DNA from 3 places in the Actinomyces radicidentis genome. Region 1 is predicted to be linked to each of the others. Evidence: riboswitches for the same ligand, from Rfam matches in the RefSeq annotation. Region 1 holds a riboswitch; each other region holds the start of a gene.
The links. Region 1 has a riboswitch for S-adenosylmethionine ahead of AXF14_RS09260 (cobalamin-independent methionine synthase II family protein). Riboswitches for the same ligand answer to the same signal wherever they lie in the genome.

Region 1 (3,263 bases):
GGCGCGCGCTCAGAAGCGCTCGGAGGCGATGCGGGCGCCCTCGGTGAGGGAGGCGAGCTTGGCCCAGGCGATCTGGCCGTGGACGCGACCACCGAGCCCGCAGTCGGTGGAGGCGACGACGCGCTCGGGGCCGACGACCTCCGCAAAGCGGGTGATGCGGTCCGCGACGAGCTCGGGGTGCTCGAGCACGTTGGTCACGTGGGAGACGCAGCCGGGGACGAGGTACCTCTCCTCCGGAAGCTGGCCGTTGTCGACGATGTCCTTCCATATCTTCCACTCGTGCTCGTGGCGGACGTTGGCGGCCTCGAAGGAGAGCCCGTTGGCGTTGACCTGGAGGGCGAGGTCGACGATGTCGCGGAAGGGGATGTCCGTGGAGTGCGGGCCGTGCCACGAGCCCCAGCACACGTGGAGGCGGACCTGGGCGGGGTCGATCCCCTCGAGTGCCCGGTTGATGGCGTCGATGCGCACCTGGGTGAAGGCGCGGTAGTCGGCCAGGCTCGGCTGGGGGTTGAACAGGTCCCAGGTGTCGGCGAGGTCGGGGGCGTCGAGCTGGAGGGTGAAGCCGGCGTCGGTGATCGCCTTGTACTCATGGTGCAGGGCGTCGGCGAAGGCGTTGACCTGGTCGTCGTCGTACTCGTAGAAGCCGTCGTCGAGCCGCCCGGCGGAGCCTGGTGAGAGGGCGGAGATGAAGGCGGAGCCGGGCGTGAGGCCGTTCGCCTCGAGGGCGGCGCGGGTGGCCGCGAGGTCGCGGGCGACGTCGTCGGCGCCGGTGTAGGTGACCGCGGAGGTGACGGCGGGCAGGAGCGGGCCGCCCTCGCCCTTGAAGAAGGCGGCGGAGACGTCCTCCGCGCCGCCGAAGAGGGTGCCGGAGCCCGGGTCGCCGTAGGCCTCGTCGAAGGCGAGCCAGTCGCGGTGCTGCGTCCACTCGGCCAGGTGGATCGAGGTGGTGCGCGAGCGCGAGGGGCGGATGGTCGCGGGGACGTAGTCGGGGTGGGCGGGGTCCTGCGGGGTGACGCCGGAGACGCGCCGGTAGGCGTAGAGCATCCAGGCGGTGTAGTCGCCGCCGACGGCGATGTGGCCGTACTCGCCGTCATTGACGACGTCGAGGCCGAGGTCGATCTGGCGCTTGACGACGCCGGCGGTCTCGGTGGCGACGACCTCGTCGAGGGAGGCTCGGCCGAGGGAGCCGGCGAGGTAGCTGTCCTTGGCGTCGGTGAGGGCCTGGGTGCGAGGGAGGGAGCCGACGTGGGTGGTGCGGATTCGCGTGGTCATGGTGGTCCTGTTCGTGGCTGCGGCGGTGCCGCGGGCTGGCGGTGGGGACCGGCGCCGCGCCGCCCTCGTCGGGCGCGTGCGGCTTGGGGCTGAGACGACCGGGCGCCTCAGCGGGGCATGACCGCCCCTGCGACGCGCGGCTGCGCGGGCAGGGGAAGCTCCGTCCTCGCGGTACGGGGACAGGCGCCGGGGGCGTCGGCCTCGCATCGGGTGGTCTGCATGGTCGCCTTCCATCGTTCCTGGCTGGAGCACCCCGCCGGACGGCGTGGTTGCTGCGGCGTCGGGGAGCCAGGTCTCTCGGCCGCTCGGGATGGTGATGGGCGGAGCATAACCGCCGACGGCGGGTGCGTCGCAAGTCACGGCGCGACGCTCCCGCGGAGCGAGACAGGGCGCGGCGAGGGCGGGGTTCGGTCATGGCCGCACGCCGTTGAGCGCGGACGAGCCAGACCTCCCTGGACGAGCCGGGCGCCGTCGGCGTCGTGCTGGTCCAGGGAGGTCTGGCCGATGGTGGGACGGCGTGGGCCCGCCGGGCCCGGCGGCGTCAGGCGCGCTCGCCCCAGCCCTCGAGGCCGGAGCGGCCCTGGCGGCCGAAGCCGCGCCCGCGATCGCCGCGACCTCGGCGTCCGCCGCGGAACTCTCGGGCGCCGCGCTCCGGGATCTCGCCGCCGGGCAAGCCGGGGCCGAGCTGGCCGCGACGCCGCCCGTCGTGCGCCCCGCCCTCGCCGAGGGGGCCGCCGTCGGGCTCCCAGGAGCCGCGGTGCGCGCCGCGACCGCCGCGCGGGCCGCCCTCGTGATCATCACGCTCACCGTGGCGGCCATGGTGGCCGTGGGGGCCGTCGTGGTGGCCGTGAGGGCCGCCGTCGGGTCCGCCGTCGCGACCGAAGGGGCCGGGACCGAAGCGACGGGGCCCGAAGCCCTCCTCGCGCATCCGCATCATGGCCTCGAAGCGATCGTCGCCCATGCGGCGGCGGGCCTCGGCCTGCCAGTCGGCGGGGTCCTCGTCGGCGGCGACGCCGAGCTCGGCCTCGAGGGAGTCGATGATCTTGTCGAGGAGGCCGGCGAGCTGGGCGGCCTCCTCGTCGGTGAGGACGGTGAGGTAGTCGGCTCGCCCGCGCCCGACCTCGGCGGCGCGACCGGCGTCGGTGAGGGAGACGAGCATGACGCGCTTGTCCTTCTCGGAGGGGGTGCGCTCGACGAGGCCGTCGCCCTCGAGCTTCTTGAGGAGCTCGTTGAGGGACTGCTGGCGGATGTCGAGCAGGTAGGCCAGCTCGCGGGTGGGGATGGGGCTCTGCATCTGGAGGGCGGCGATGACGCGGCCGCGACCGCGGGTGGCGTCGCCGAAGGGGCCCGCGCCGCGGGGGCCGCGCTGCTCGTGGCGGCGACGGCGCACGAGGCGCTGGAGGCGGTGGAGGCGGGTCTCGACGCCGGAGCGGTCCGGACGCTGCCCCTGAGCGGCAGCAGTGGCGTCGGCGGTGGCGTCGTCGGGGTGGGCGTTGGTGTTCTGGTTCGGGTCCATGGTCGTCATGGGGTTCTCCTGGGTCGTGCTGGGCACCTTTCTACGGGTACCTGTCGGTTTTTGATGGAGACGAAGTTACAGGTTCCTGTCGAACCTTGTCAAGCAGGTATGACAGGAACCTGTACGTTCTGCGTCACAGCCCTAAGGCCTTCAGATTCCTGTCGGAGGGGCGCGTTAGCGTGGCGGCATGAGCGAGACGAGCAGCCCCAGCGCCACCTCCACGCACTCCCCCATCCGCGAGCGCGCCGAGGCAGTCCTCCGCGAGCTCGTCGGCCGCGCCGACGCCGCCCTGCGCGAGGACCAGTGGCGCGCCATCGAGGCGCTCGTCGTCGACCACCGCCGCGCGCTCGTCGTCCAGCGCACCGGCTGGGGCAAGTCGGCCGTCTACTTCGTCTCCACCGTGCTCCTGCGCGAGGGCTGGGCCGGCTGGCGCGACGGCGCCCCCGTCCCCTCCCCCGGCGCGCGCACCGGCGCC
Region 2 (3,263 bases), 940 kb from region 1:
GTGACCGTCGCGGACTGGATGAGGGTGGGAAGGGCCTCGCGGACGAGGACCCCCCAGGTGACCTGGCTGCCGGAGGCGCCCATCATGAGGGCCGCCTCGACCTTGCCGTGGTCGACGTCGTTGATGGCCGTCTCCACCAGTCGCGCGTAGAAGGGGATGGCACCGATGGTGAGCGGGACGCAGGCGGCCTGCCAGCCGAGCGACGTCCCGGCGATGAGCCGGGTGAGCGGCACGATCGCGACCATGAGGATGATGAAGGGCATCGAGCGGCCGATGTTGACGATCTGCGAGAGGATCTCGTAGACGGCCCGGTTGCGGTGCTGGCCGCGCTTGCCGGTGGTGACGAGCGCCAGGCCGAGGAGCAGGCCGAGCAGCACGGTGATGATCCCGGAGACCAGGGTCATCTCGATGGTCTCCCAGGTGGCCTGGCCGAGCTTGCGCTGGATGACCGGGTTGTTGAACCAGGTTCGGTCGTCCGCGGCGGCGAGCACCGTGTCGAGGCCCGGCGTCTTGACGGCGAGGGAGGCGGCCAGGGCGGTCAGGGTGCTCATCGGCGGACCTCCGCGTGGACGCCGGCGGCGGTGAGGGCGTCCACGAGGGCGTCCCGTCGCTCGGCGGGGATGGTGAGGGCGAGCCGGCCGACCTGGGCGGTGCCGAGGGTCTCGAAGACGCCGGCGGCGACGTCGGCGCCCTGCTGGGCGACGAGGCCGAGGACCTGGGAGGCGGCGGGCTGGCCGGGGTGGGCGACGAGCGCGACGTCGACGACGGCGTCGCGGGCCCCCACGGCGTCCTCGGGGACGGCCGGCGGCGGCACGAGCTCGTGGGACAGGCGGGAGGTGACGTCGCCGACGACCTCCTCGATGGGGCCGGACTCGACGATGCGGCCGGCCTCGAGCAGCGAGACGGAGTCGCAGATGGAGCGCACGACGCTCATCTCGTGGGTGATGATGACGACGGTGACGCCGAGGCGGTCGCGCACGTCGCGGATGAGCTCGAGGATCGAGCGGGTGGTCTCCGGGTCGAGGGCGCTCGTGGGCTCGTCGCACAGGAGGACGGCGGGCTGGTCCGCGAGCGCGCGGGCGATGCCGACGCGCTGCTTCTGGCCGCCGGAGAGCTGCGAGGGGTAGGAGCTGCCGCGGTCGGCGAGGCCCACGAGCTCGAGCATGCGCTCGACGGTGCCGCGGCGCTCTCCCGACCTCACGCCGGCCATGGCGAGCGGGTAGGCGATGTTCTGGGCGGTGGTGCGCTGGTCGAGCAGGTTGGCGTGCTGGAAGACCATGCCGATGCTGCGACGGGCGTCGCGCAGGTCGCGGGCGGACAGGGAGGACATGTCCTTGCCGGCGACGCTCACGGTCCCGGAGGTGACGGGCTCGAGGCTGGTCAGGCAGCGCACGAGGGTCGACTTTCCGGCGCCGGAGGTGCCGACGATGCCGTGGATGGACCCCGCGGGCACGTCGAGGCTGAGGCCGTCGAGGGCGCGGACCTCGGAGCCGTCGCGCAGGCGGTAGACCTTGTGAACGTCGCGCAGGGAGATCATGCGGCCGTCGGCCGCCGTCGTCGGGGCGGGGGATGCGCTCACTCGTTCCTCCATCGGTCCTGGCGGAAGCACCCTCACCGCGAGCGGGGGTTGCTGCAACGTCGACGAGCCAGGTCTCTCGGTTGCTCTGGATGGGTTCAAGGCAGGACGCTAGGCGGCTCGGCTCACAGGGGCAAGCCCCGTCCGCTCAGGGGGACGAAGGTCACGCGGATCGACCGGGCTCCTCCGCGGCCCCGCGCAGGGCCCGGGGCCCGGGGCCGTCCCGCACCCGGTCCGTGCGCACGGTCGGTCTAAGGCCGGTCCCGGTGCGGGCACGTTTGCGTGACGACCTCGCGGTCGCGTGCGTCGCCCCTCCCCGGGCACCGGGGCGCGTGCCAGGATCCCTCCGTGATGATCCTGGAGACCCCGCGCACCACCACCGACGACGCCCGCGCCGACGTCGCCGAGGACATCCTCGGGGAGCCCTGGGTGGCCCGCCGCATCCCGGTCACGGTCTCCGACGCCGCTCCCGGCGCCGACCACGCCGTCCTCGTCCACCAGCGCGAGGCCGCCACGGCCCCCGGGGAGTCGCCGCGCCACTCGCGGGCCGTCCTCTACCTGCACGGCCGCAACGACTACTTCTTCCAGACGGGGCTCTCCGACGCGCTGCTCGGGGCCGGCTACGAGTTCTACGGGCTGGACCTGCGGGCCTGCGGGCGCGCCGGCCTCGGCTACCGCTCCCCGCACGACGTGCGGGACCTGCGCGTCCACGACGAGGAGATCGCCGAGGCGCTGCGCATCATCCGCGAGGAGCACGGGCACGACGTCGTCGTCCTCAACGCGCACTCGACCGGCGGGCTCTCGGCCGTCATCTGGGCCTCGGACCACCCGGGCACGGTCGACGCCGTCACGCTCAACTCCCCGTGGCTGGACCTCCAGGCCGGCGGGCTCATGCGCTCCTACGGCTCGGCGGCGATCGACCTCATGGCGCGCCGCGACCCGGACCGGATCATCGTCGACTCGCCGCTGGCCGCGCAGCGCGACACCGAGCTGGCCGGCCGGCGCGACGAGGTCCTCGGCGAGGGCGCGGGCACGGACTGGGCCGCGGGCGCCGCGCTCGGCGACGTCGAGGACGACCTCTACGCCCGCGTCCTGCACCAGCGGTGGGGCGGGGAGTGGGACTGGGACCTCACGCTCAAGCCCTCCCCCTCCTTCCCGGCGCGGGCGGGCTTCATGGCGGGGATCCGTCGTCTCCAGCGCGACGTCCACCACGGGCTGGGGATCACGGTGCCGGTGCTCCTGTGCTGCTCGACGACGTCGGGCGGGGACCACCCGACGCGCGAGGACGCGCTGTGCAGCGACGTGGTCCTGCACGTGGACCAGATGATCGCGCGCGCGCCCTACCTGGGCGACGACGTCACCCTGCGGCAGGTACCGGGCGGGGTCCACGACCTGGTCCTCTCCCCCGAGCCGGCGCGCAGCGACTACCTCGCCGCGCTCACGGGCTGGCTGCGGGCGCGCCTCGGCTGAGACGGGCTCCTGCCGGCGCCCGGGCCCGGCCGACCCCTCCTGCACGGCCCGTGCGCGCGACGTGCGTGCGCCGGGCGGCGTCCGCGAGGGCGCTGGGCGGCACCTGTGCGCATGGGCCGCGCGAGCCTGCGGGGAGCATGGCCGTCGTCGCGCGATGACGGGCGAGCCGGGCGACGCGGGCTCCAGGGCCGGCCGCGCCGGCAACCGGCGACGAAGC
Region 3 (3,263 bases), 770 kb from region 1:
CCAGGCGTCCGCGCCAGTGGGCCTCGACGGCCCGCTTGAGCTCGCGGTCGGGCCCGATGCGCGGGTAGCCGAGGATGGTGGCGTCGGGCAGCGGGGCGGTGGGGACGGTGTCGGTGGGGCCGCCGGCGCGCAGGCCCGGGCGGGCGGCGGCGTCGGTGGTCGAGGTGGTGCTGGTGGGGGCGGTCATGGGTCTCCTCGTGGTACGGGCGGAAGGTGGTCTCGGGGACGCGCTGCACGGTGCGGGAGCGCGGTGCCGCGCCGGGGCGGCGCGGCTGCGGCGTCGGGCTGGTCCGACCGGGGGCGGGGGCGCCCCGCGGACCTCAGGCCCGCGTCGCCACCGGCATTCGGCCGGTGCGCAGCGGGGACGAGCCCGGCGTCGCGTTGAGGTAGGCGCGCCGGACCTCGCTCTGAGTGCGGGTGTCCGGGGCGGCTCCGTCGAGGATCCGCCCGAGCCGGAGCTGGGAGATGACGTCGAGGGCGGGCCTGGTGCGGTTGAAGGTGTAGAGGTGGACTCCCGGGGCCCCGCCCTCGAGCACCGCCGTGGCCAGGCGGAGCGTGGCGTCGATGCCGGTCGAGACGGTCCCCGCCCCGTGCGCGCTCTCGAGCGCGTCGCGCAGCTCCTCGGGGACGGGGACCCCGGACAGGGCCTCGAGGCGGGTGAGGCGGCGCAGGTCCGTCAGGGGGATGATGCCGGGCAGGATCGGCAGCGCGACGCCGCAGTAGCGGGCGGCGCGGGAGAGCGCGAGGTAGTCCTCGGCGTCGTAGAAGACCTGGGTGATGGCGGAGTCGGCGCCGGCGGCCTGCTTGGCGGCGAGCACCTCGACCTCGCGCCCGTGGTCGATCGCGGCGGGGTAGGCGGCCACGGCGACGTGGACGTGGCGCTCGCCGTCGCCGAAGTACTCCGCCTCGACCTCGCGGATGACGGCGACGAGCTCGTCCGCGTGCCGCAGCTCGCCGACGACGTCGTCGGCGTCGACGCCGCGGGGCGGGTCTCCGCGCAGGGCGAGGAAGCGGCGCACGCCCATGTCGAGGAAGATCCGGACGATCTCGACGACGTTGGCCTTCCGGTAGCCGATGCAGGTGAGGTGGGCCATGAGGGGCACGTCGGAGGTGGCCAGGACGTGGGCGACGACGTCCTCGGACGGGTTGTGCTCGCGCTTGACGTGGACGCGGGTGACGGCGCGGGCGCGCTCGTCCGCGTCGGCGGGCCGGGTGGGCGCCTCCGCGCGCGGGGCACCGCCCACGGTCGTGATGAAGGTCGGCCGGTAGGTGACGGAGGCGAAGTCCGGCCCGGTGGCGAGGAGCCGGTCGAGCGCGCCCCAGGTCTGGGAGGCGTGGGGGCCGGGACGGGGCGGGAAGAGCTCGAGCGAGAGGCTGGGGCGGTCGGGAGAGGGGGCGCCGGGGGCAGTGCCCTCGGGCGTGGAAGGGTGGATCACGGTGTCACTCCATCGATCCTGGCGGAAGCACCCTCGCAGGGTTGCTGCGACGTCGACGAGCCAGGTCTCTCGGTCGCTCTGGATGGAACCGGGGCCGACCGTAACCCCTGTCTTCACACCACGACGCACCTGACCGAACCGCGAGAAACCAATCGGAAGGGCGGTTCACGCTGGCAGCGCAATCGTCTTACGGACCCGTCATGCCCGTGACCTGCCGCTTGACCCGTCATAGGTTGGTGTCATGACCGAGTTGCGCATCGATACCACCCGCGGCGTCTCGCTCGCGGCCACGATGCTGCTGCCCGACGGCGCCGACCCCGTCGACCTCGAGGCCGTCGACGCCCTCCTAGCCGCCGGATCGCCGGTCCCGCACCGCCGCGAGGGCGTCGTCATCCTCTGCCACGACTTCCTCACCGACCGTCACGGGCTGTCGCACCGTCTCGACCTCATCTCCGCGGCCTACCGCGAGGCGGGTCTGGCCACGCTCCAGTTCGACTTCTCGGGTCTGGGCGACTCGGAGGACGACGTCATCACGCTGGCGGGCGAGGTCGAGGACCTCCAGGCCGTCTCCGGCTGGCTCGACGAGCACGGCTGGCGCCGTCAGGCGGTCCACGCCAACGGCTTCGGCGCGACCGCCGCCCTGCTCGCCCGCCCGGAGCGGGTGCTCACCGCGGTTCTCGTCGGCGCCGTCGTCGGACCGCAGTCGATCCTGTGGGAGAACGTCTTCTCCCCGGACCAGCTCGACGAGCTCGACAGGCACGGGCTCACGCGCCTGGTCGACGACAACCCGAACGCGCGCGAGTGGAACGTCCTGTCCAAGCAGACGCTCGCCGACGTCTCCCTCCAGAAGGTCGAGACGACGATGAAGGACCTGCCCTGGCAGGTGCTCATGCTGCACGGAGCGCTCACGGACGAGTTCCCGGACACCGCCTCGGCCGCCGCGGAGGGCTTCGCGCTGCTGCGCGACGGCTCGAGGCTCGTGCAGGTGCACGCCGACGACGTCGACGCCGCCCAGGCGGAGGTCGCCCGGCTCGGCACGGCCTGGGTCGCCCAGCGCCTCCGCTGAGCCGCACCCGTCCACTCACCCCCCTCCCCTCCCCCTCGCCGAGATCGGGACGTGTTGACCTCGAGATCGGGCGGTTATCCACAGCTCCCGGCTTGACGGTGACGATGTCCCGACCTCAGGATCAGGATGTCCCGATCTCGCGGTCAGCGGGGGCTGACGACGGCGACGACGGCGCGGTGGTCCGATCCCTCGACGTCGAGGACCTTCGAGGACTGGGGCAGCCACGTCGTCCGGTTGACGATGACGTGGTCGATCGTGGCGCCGAGCAGCGCCGTGCGAGAGGACGCGGGCCAGGTGGCCAGGCCCCCGGTCCCGGTCGCCGAGGCGACGTCGGAGCAGCCGTCGAGGTCGCGCATGGGCTCGTGGTCGAGCGTGGCGTTGAAGTCGCCGGCGACGATCGTCGCGCTGCCCTGCTTCGTGCACTGCGCCGCGGCGGCGCTCACGGAGGACAGCCAGCCGGCGCGGGTCCCGTCCCCGGCGGGGGCGACGGTGTGGATCCCGACGATGGTGGGCCGGGTGCGCCCGTTGAGCGCGGCGCCGCCGACCGGGGCGAGAACGAGGTTCCCGGCGCCGAGGCCCGCCGGGCGATCGGCGCGCTCGTAGTCGCCCAGGCCCGTGGAGACGAGGACCGTCGTCGCGACCGTGTCCGAGCCGAGGGCGCTCGGGTCCGTCACGGTCGTCGGGTCGATGCCGGAGGTCGTGTCCCCGATCGAGCTGAAGACGCGGAAGCGGTAGCCGTCCTGGGCCAGGAGCTGGGCGAG

Region 2: another riboswitch for S-adenosylmethionine. It lies ahead of AXF14_RS05150 (methionine ABC transporter ATP-binding protein); the one in region 1 lies ahead of AXF14_RS09260 (cobalamin-independent methionine synthase II family protein).
Region 3: another riboswitch for S-adenosylmethionine. It lies ahead of AXF14_RS05835 (methylenetetrahydrofolate reductase); the one in region 1 lies ahead of AXF14_RS09260 (cobalamin-independent methionine synthase II family protein).

The regions. Positions count from the first base shown of each region.
Region 1 is NZ_CP014228.1:2,169,705-2,172,967, reverse strand. Features, by position in the region: gene AXF14_RS09260 (cobalamin-independent methionine synthase II family protein) at 10-1,272, opposite strand; SAM riboswitch class I at 1,500-1,589, opposite strand; gene AXF14_RS09255 (MarR family winged helix-turn-helix transcriptional regulator) at 1,814-2,824, opposite strand; gene AXF14_RS09250 (RecQ family ATP-dependent DNA helicase) at 2,976-3,263, shown strand, end outside.
Region 2 is NZ_CP014228.1:1,226,821-1,230,083, reverse strand. Features, by position in the region: gene AXF14_RS05155 (methionine ABC transporter permease) at 1-551, opposite strand, end outside; gene AXF14_RS05150 (methionine ABC transporter ATP-binding protein) at 548-1,591, opposite strand; SAM riboswitch class I at 1,585-1,675, opposite strand; gene AXF14_RS05145 (alpha/beta hydrolase) at 1,928-3,046, shown strand.
Region 3 is NZ_CP014228.1:1,397,912-1,401,174, reverse strand. Features, by position in the region: gene metE (5-methyltetrahydropteroyltriglutamate--homocysteine S-methyltransferase) at 1-187, opposite strand, end outside; gene AXF14_RS05835 (methylenetetrahydrofolate reductase) at 321-1,433, opposite strand; SAM riboswitch class I at 1,443-1,525, opposite strand; gene AXF14_RS05830 (alpha/beta hydrolase) at 1,678-2,502, shown strand; gene AXF14_RS05825 (endonuclease/exonuclease/phosphatase family protein) at 2,646-3,263, opposite strand, start outside.